Regions from separate parts of the uncultured Aquincola sp. genome, predicted to be linked through region 1. Evidence: predicted binding sites of a transcription regulator. Region 1 holds the regulator's gene; the other holds the start of a gene.
What was found. The regulator LexA, encoded in region 1, represses DNA repair genes until DNA is damaged. The targets are predictions, from matches to a motif close to ACTGTATNNNNATACAGT.
Positions count from the first base shown of each region.

Region 1 (3,399 bases):
AACCCCGAGCAGCTGTTCGCGGCCGGCTACTCCGCCTGCTTCCTGGGGGCGATGAAGTTCGTGGCCGGCCAGCAGAAGGCAGCCCTGCCCGCCGACACCTCGATCAGCGCCGACATCGGCATCGGCCCGCTGGCCGGCGGCAAGGTGGGCTTCGGCATCAGCGCGGTGCTCAACATCACCATCCCGGGCTGGGAGCAGGCCAAGGCGCAAGAGCTGGTCGACGCCGCCCACCAGGTTTGCCCCTACTCCAACGCCACCCGCGGCAACATCGACGTGACGCTGAACGTCGCGGTCTGAGCGACCAGCGCGCCGTCAATCGACTTGCAGCAGACGCAGCAGCAGCGCCACGCGCGCCTGCTGCGGCGTCAGGGCGCCGGCTGCGGGCAATGCGCCTGGCACCTCGATGACGCTGCCGGCCAGGCAGCGGCTGCAGCGCAGCACCGGCACGCCGGCCGCCTCTGCGGTGCGCAGGGCGGCTTCCAGCTCTTCATGGAGCGTGCCGTTGCCGGTGCCTGCCGCCACCAGGCCAGACACGCCCGCGGCCTGCAATGCCTGCACTGCGCGGCCGCCCACACCGGCCCCGCTGGTGACGATCTCCACCCAGGGCCATGGCTGCGGCGCCGCCTGCAGCCGCGCCAGCCGTTCGGCGGCGCCCGCGCGCGGCGCCGGCCAGGGGCGCAGCACCCGCACCCGATCTGCTTCCACATGAGCCAGCGGCCCTGCATCGCCGGCGCCAAAGGCATCCAGCCGGTAGGTGTGCGTCTTGCGCACCTCGTTGCCCGCATGCACGGTGCCGCCCAGCAGCGCCAATACGCCCTGCGCACCCGGCAAGCGCGCCAGCCGCACCGCGTCCAGCAGGTTCTGAGGGCCGTCGGCCAGCAAGGCGGTGGCCGGGCGCATGGCCGCCACCAGCACCACCGGCTTGGTCGGCGCCAACAGCTGCTGCAGGAAAAAGGCGGTCTCCTCCAGCGTGTCGGTGCCGTGGGTCACCACCACGCCGGCCACCTCGGGCCGCGCCAGGTGGTGGGCCAGCCGCGTGGCCAGCGCCAGCCACACCTGGAAGCGCATGTCCTTGCTGTCCAGCTGCGCCACCTGCTCGGCCTCCAGCGGCTGGCCGGTCAGGGCAGGCACCACGGCCACCAGCTGCGCCACGCCCAGCTGGCCGGCGGTGTAGCCCACGGTGTCGCCCGCGTCGGAAGCGGTGCCGGCGATGGTGCCGCCGGTGCCGAGGATCACGACCTTGTCGAGTGCAGTTTGCGCGTTTTGCATTGATTTTCTGGCTGGATAAGAATACAGTGACTGGACGAATTCACAGGAACGCCGATGGTCGATCGCCCGAAGCTGAATGGTCTGAAGTTGACTGAGCGCCAGCAACAGATTTTTGATCTTGTGCGCACCGCCATCGAAACCACCGGCGCACCGCCCACCCGGGCCGAAATCGCGCGCCAGCTGGGCTTCAAGTCTGCCAACGCCGCCGAAGAGCATCTGCAGGCCCTGGCCCGCAAAGGCGTCATCGAACTCGTCGGCGGCACCTCGCGCGGCATCCGGCTGCCGGCTGAAACGCTCAACGCCGTGAACGAAGCGCGTGAGGCCCGCGGCCGGCAGTTCAGCCTGCCGCTGGCCAGCCTGGCCCAGCTCACGCTGCCGCTCATCGGCCGCGTGGCCGCCGGCAGCCCCATCCTGGCGCAGGAGCACATCGACCAGACCTACGTGGTCGAGGCCAGCCTGTTCGCCCGCCGCCCCGACTACCTGCTGCGCGTGCGCGGCATGAGCATGCGCGACGCCGGCATCCTGGATGGCGACTTGCTGGCGGTGCAAAAAGCCACCGAGGCCCGCAACGGCCAGATCGTCGTCGCCCGCATCGGCGACGAGGTCACCGTCAAGCGCTTCGAGCGCCAGGGCGGCAGCATCCGCCTGCTGCCCGAAAACCCCGATTTCGCACCCATCGATGTTTCGGCCGACGAAAGCTTCACGCTGGAAGGGCTGGCCGTCGGCCTGGTGCGCAACACGCTGCTGATGTGATGGGCCGCGCGCTGGTCAAGTCGCCCAAGGCCGAGAGTGCCGCGGCCTGCCAGACGCTGGAACAGTTGCCCAACATCGGCCCTTCGCTGGCGGCCGACCTGCGCCTCATCGGCATCCAGCAGCCGCGCGACCTGATCGGCCGCGACGCCTTCGTGCTGTACCAGGCGCTGTGCGCCAAGACCGGCAAGCGGCAAGACCCCTGCGTGCTCGACACGTTCATGGCGGTCACCGACTTCATGCGCGGCGGCGCCGCCGCGCCCTGGTGGGCCTACACGCCCCAGCGCAAGCTGCTCTACGGGCCGATGGAGCCGGTGCGCTAGCACCCACCAACAAGCACGGTTCCGGGCGCTTTATCGGTGCTTTGCGCGTGGATGCACGCGCAAAGAATGGCTTTATTCACGATGCCATGCGCCGATATCCCGGAGACCATGTTGAACGCCCTCCTGTTCCAAGTGCGCCGCCTGCGGGCGAGCGCCGGCACGCGGGTCGAGGTCTGTCCCCCTGCGGTGTTGTCGCCGGTCGAGCCTGTGTGGTCGCGGTTGATGCGCTGGGTGGCGGCCCCCGCACCCTGGCAGGCGGCCATGAACCCGCCCGGCGGACGCCGGCTGCAACGCACCAAGGCCGATTTCGTCGCTGCCTTGAAAGACATCGCTTCGCCGCAGGCGCGCCAGCTGGCCGATCGGGTGCACACCGCCCGCTCGCCGCGCGAGCTGTGGCACCTGCGCTCGGCCGTCTTCCAGCTGGTGTCGCTGGCCCACAGCCAGCGCGAAGCCCAGCTGCGGCTGGAAGCGCTGAACCGCCATTTCCCCACCCGGGCGCCGCGCTCAGGCTTCGGCGCGCTGGACGCATGAGCGCGCCTCGCCACTTCTCGCCTACGCCCGACCACCGCCCGCGCGCCAGTGCGGCGCCGGGTGCGCCGCGCAACTACACCGTCGGCGGTCTGCGCACCGGCATGCCGGCCGAGCAGATGTCGCGGCTGAGCGTCCGCAAGGCCTTCGTCGACACCAAGCTGGTGTTCATGCAGGTGCTGGCCCAGATCAACCGGACCGACGCTGGCGTGGAATGGCTGCGCAAGCAGGTGCGCAGCGCGCAGATGCCCGAAGATCTGTGGCTGCTGCGCGCCGCCGTGTACGACGCGCTGCGCAGCGAAGGAGCCCAAGGGGCCGAGCTGCGCGAGCTGCTGCGCCGCAGCCTGGACGGCCTGCTGCCGGGCACCTACATGCCCAGCGGCTTTACGACGCTTTGACCTTCGGCCCGGGGGTGAGGATGGCGGCCGAGGCACAATGCCCGGCCACATGAACATCATCATCCTCGACGACTACCAGGATGCGGTGCGCAAGCTGAAGTGCGCCTCGCTGCTCGAACCGCTGAACGCCA
Region 1 covers NZ_CAXFDV010000191.1:4,111-7,509, forward strand. The annotation lists gene ABNT58_RS06595 (organic hydroperoxide resistance protein) at 1-297, shown strand, start outside; gene ABNT58_RS06600 (asparaginase) at 313-1,269, opposite strand; gene lexA (transcriptional repressor LexA) at 1,324-2,022, shown strand; gene ABNT58_RS06610 (helix-hairpin-helix domain-containing protein) at 2,022-2,342, shown strand; gene ABNT58_RS06615 (hypothetical protein) at 2,451-2,873, shown strand; gene ABNT58_RS06620 (hypothetical protein) at 2,870-3,268, shown strand; gene ABNT58_RS06625 (D-2-hydroxyacid dehydrogenase family protein) at 3,318-3,399, shown strand, end outside.

Region 2 (3,399 bases), on a different contig from region 1:
TCACGTTCGCGGATGCGCCGCTGCAGCGCATTGAGGGGCGCCAGCCCGCGTGCCAGCGCCAGCCACACCAGCAGTACCGCCACGGGCAGGATGACGAACTGCGGCAGGATCACGCCGCGGAAGATCTCGGTGGCCAGGCGCGAGCGCTTGTCCAGCGTCGTGGCCACCTGCACCAGCGGCACGCTGTCCTTGGGCGCATTGGCATCGGACAGCCACATGTAGGCGATGCGCACCGGCTCGCTCAGCACCAGGTCGTCGCGAAAGCGCAGCTCGCCGGGGGCGGCGCGTTCTTCGTCGGGCACCGGCAGGTCGCGGTCGCCGGCCAGGAACTCGCCGCGCAGGCCCAGCACCTGGTAGAAGACCTGGTCGCTGTCGTCGCTGCGCAGGATCTCGGCCGCGGCCTCGGGGATCTTCACCTTGACCAGCGGCGCGACGAACTCGCTGCTCTCCACCGACACCCGGCGCGCGACCGTGCGCGCCAGTTCGCCCAGCTCGCGGTCGTAGGGCCGGTTGGCAATGCCTTGCGCCACCAGCCAGGTGAGCGCGACGCTGATCGGCCACAGCAGCAGCAGCGGCGCCAGCATCCAGTCGAGGATCTCGCCGAACAGCGAGCGCTGTTCGCGCAGGGAGCCGGGCATGCGGTCGATCGCCTCCGTCAGCCGGCGTGGCCGTCAGCCCGGGATCTTCTCGAGGCAGTAGCCCAGCCCGCGCACCGTGGCGATGCGCACCGGCCCCTGCTCGATCTTCTTGCGCAGGCGGTGGATGTATACCTCGATGGCGTTGTTGCTGACTTCTTCGCCCCATTCGCACAGGCGCTCGACCAGCTGGTCCTTGCTCACCAGCCGGCCGGCGCGCTGCAGCAGCACTTCCAGCAGCGACAACTCGCGCGCCGACAGGTCGACCATCTGGTCATTCAGGTAGGCCACGCGGCCGGTGGCGTCGAAGCTGAGCGGCCCGTGCTTGATGACGGTGGACGCCGACCCCAGCCCGCGGCGGGTGAGCGCCCTCACCCGTGCCTCCAGCTCGGCCAGCGAAAACGGCTTGGCCATGTAGTCGTCAGCGCCCAGGTCCAGGCCCTTGACGCGCTGCTCCACGCTGTCAGCCGCGGTGAGGATGAGCACCGGCACGCTGGAGCCACGGGCGCGCAGGCGGCGCAGCACCTCCAGCCCGTGCAGTTTGGGCAGCCCCAGGTCGAGGATGAGCAGGTCGAATTCGTGCGCGGCCAGCGCGGCGTCGGCTTCGCTGCCGCTGCCGACCTGATCGACCGCATAGCCCGTGTTGCGCAGCGAGCGGATCAAACCATCGGCCAGCACCTGATCGTCCTCGGCAATGAGAATGCGCACGGCTTTGTCTCCTGTATCACTCGATTCTAGGTATGCCATCTCCCGCCAACGGGGGCTTTATCAGTACTGTACGAATATCCAGCTTCGGGTATCATCGCGGCATTGCCCGGAGAACGCCATGGACGCACCCGTCAAAGCTCTGAACACTGAAAAAGCCAAAGCCCTGCAAGCCGCACTCGCCCAGATCGAGAAGCAATTCGGCAAGGGTTCCATCATGCGCCTGGGCGACGGCGAGGTGGTGGAAGACATCCAGGTCGTGTCCACCGGCTCCCTGGGCCTGGACATCGCGCTGGGCGTCGGCGGCCTGCCCCGCGGCCGCGTGGTCGAGATCTACGGCCCTGAATCCTCGGGCAAGACCACGCTCACGCTGCAGGTCATCGCCGAGATGCAAAAGCTCGGCGGCGTCTGCGCCTTCATCGACGCCGAACACGCGCTGGACGCGCAGTACGCGCAAAAGCTGGGCGTGAACCTGCAAGACCTGGTCATCTCCCAGCCTGACACCGGCGAACAGGCGCTCGAAATCGTCGATGCGCTGGTGCGCTCCGGCTCCATCGACCTCATCGTGGTCGACTCGGTGGCCGCGCTCACGCCCAAGGCCGAACTGGAAGGTGAAATGGGCGACTCGCTGCCCGGCCTGCAGGCCCGGCTGATGAGCCAGGCCCTGCGCAAACTCACCGGCACGATCAAGAAGACCAACACCATGGTCATCTTCATCAACCAGATCCGCATGAAGATCGGCGTGATGTTCGGCAACCCCGAAACCACCACCGGCGGCAATGCGCTGAAGTTCTACGCCTCCGTCCGCCTCGACATCCGCCGCACCGGCAGCATCAAGAAGGGCGAAGAAGTCATTGGCAGCGAAACCAAGGTCAAGGTCGTCAAGAACAAGGTCTCGCCTCCGTTCAAGACCGCCGAGTTCGACATCCTGTACGGTGAAGGCATCAGCCGCGAAGGCGAAATCATCGACATGGGCGTGGAGGCACGCATCCTCGACAAGTCCGGCGCCTGGTACGCCTACAACGGCGAAAAGATCGGCCAGGGCAAGGACAACGCGCGCGAGTTCCTGCGCGAAAACGCCGACGTCGCCGTCGAGATCGAGAACAAGGTGCGTGAGGCGTTGGGCATCCCCCTGCTGCCCGGCAAGGCTGACGGCGCAGCACCGGCCGCGGCAGCCTCCAAGTAAGCCGCAGCATGGCGGCAGCGCCCGCCCGGCTTTCCCTGAAAGCGCGGGCGCTCAAACTCCTGGCGCAGCGCGAGCACAGCCGGCTGGAACTTCGCCGCAAGCTGCTGCCGCATGCGCAGGCCTTTTGCCAGGCACGCGACGAGGCGCTGGAAGCGGCGCCAGCGGGTGTTCCGCCAGCCGCCGAGCCGCTGGACACGCCGAACCAGTGCCTGGACAAGCTGCTCGACTGGCTGCAGGCCCACCGCTACCTCAGCGAAGAGCGATTCGTCGAGTCCCGCCTGCATGCGCGGTCGGCGCGCTTCGGCAACAGCCGCATCAAGATGGAACTGGCGCAGCACGGCCTGGCGCTGGATGCCGAGCAGGCCGCCCAACTGCGCACCACCGAACTCGAACGCGCCCGCGCCTTGTGGCAGCGCCGTTTCGGCAGCCCCGCCACCGACCCGGCGGGCCGGGCCAAGCAGATGCGTTTCCTGGCCGGCCGGGGCTTTTCCGGTGAAACCATCCGGCGCGTGGTGCAGGGCCTGGACGAAGACGCCTGCGGGTAGCCGCAGTGTTGCTGCAGCGCAAGATGCTACATTCCCGCGGTTTCCTCGGTGCCTGCGCGCCGTGGGATGGCGGCCCCGGGCCGCAGACCTGCCCGCTGTCCATGGCCTCTCCGCTCCTCCTCGACCCCACCGCCCGTCTCCGGCCGCTGCATGCGCCGGGCCAGCGCGTGAGCCTGGGCGCGGCGCAGGCCGGCACCGCGGGCGGGCGTCAGCCCGCTGTCGGCAATTCGGCCGACAATCCGCCTTTCCCGCCCGTCGCGGCGCGCTGACCGCGGCCCCGTCCGCCCGCAGCGCACCGCTCTGTCCGCTTCCCCCCCTCCAAGACAAG
Region 2 covers NZ_CAXFDV010000667.1:29,873-33,271, forward strand. The annotation lists gene ABNT58_RS23435 (sensor histidine kinase N-terminal domain-containing protein) at 1-638, opposite strand, end outside; gene ABNT58_RS23440 (response regulator transcription factor) at 672-1,343, opposite strand; gene recA (recombinase RecA) at 1,462-2,526, shown strand; gene ABNT58_RS23450 (RecX family transcriptional regulator) at 2,535-3,071, shown strand; gene ABNT58_RS23455 (hypothetical protein) at 3,080-3,340, shown strand.
Region 2: recA (recombinase RecA) is a predicted target of LexA. The motif match lies at 1,409-1,426, and genes of this name have one in related genera.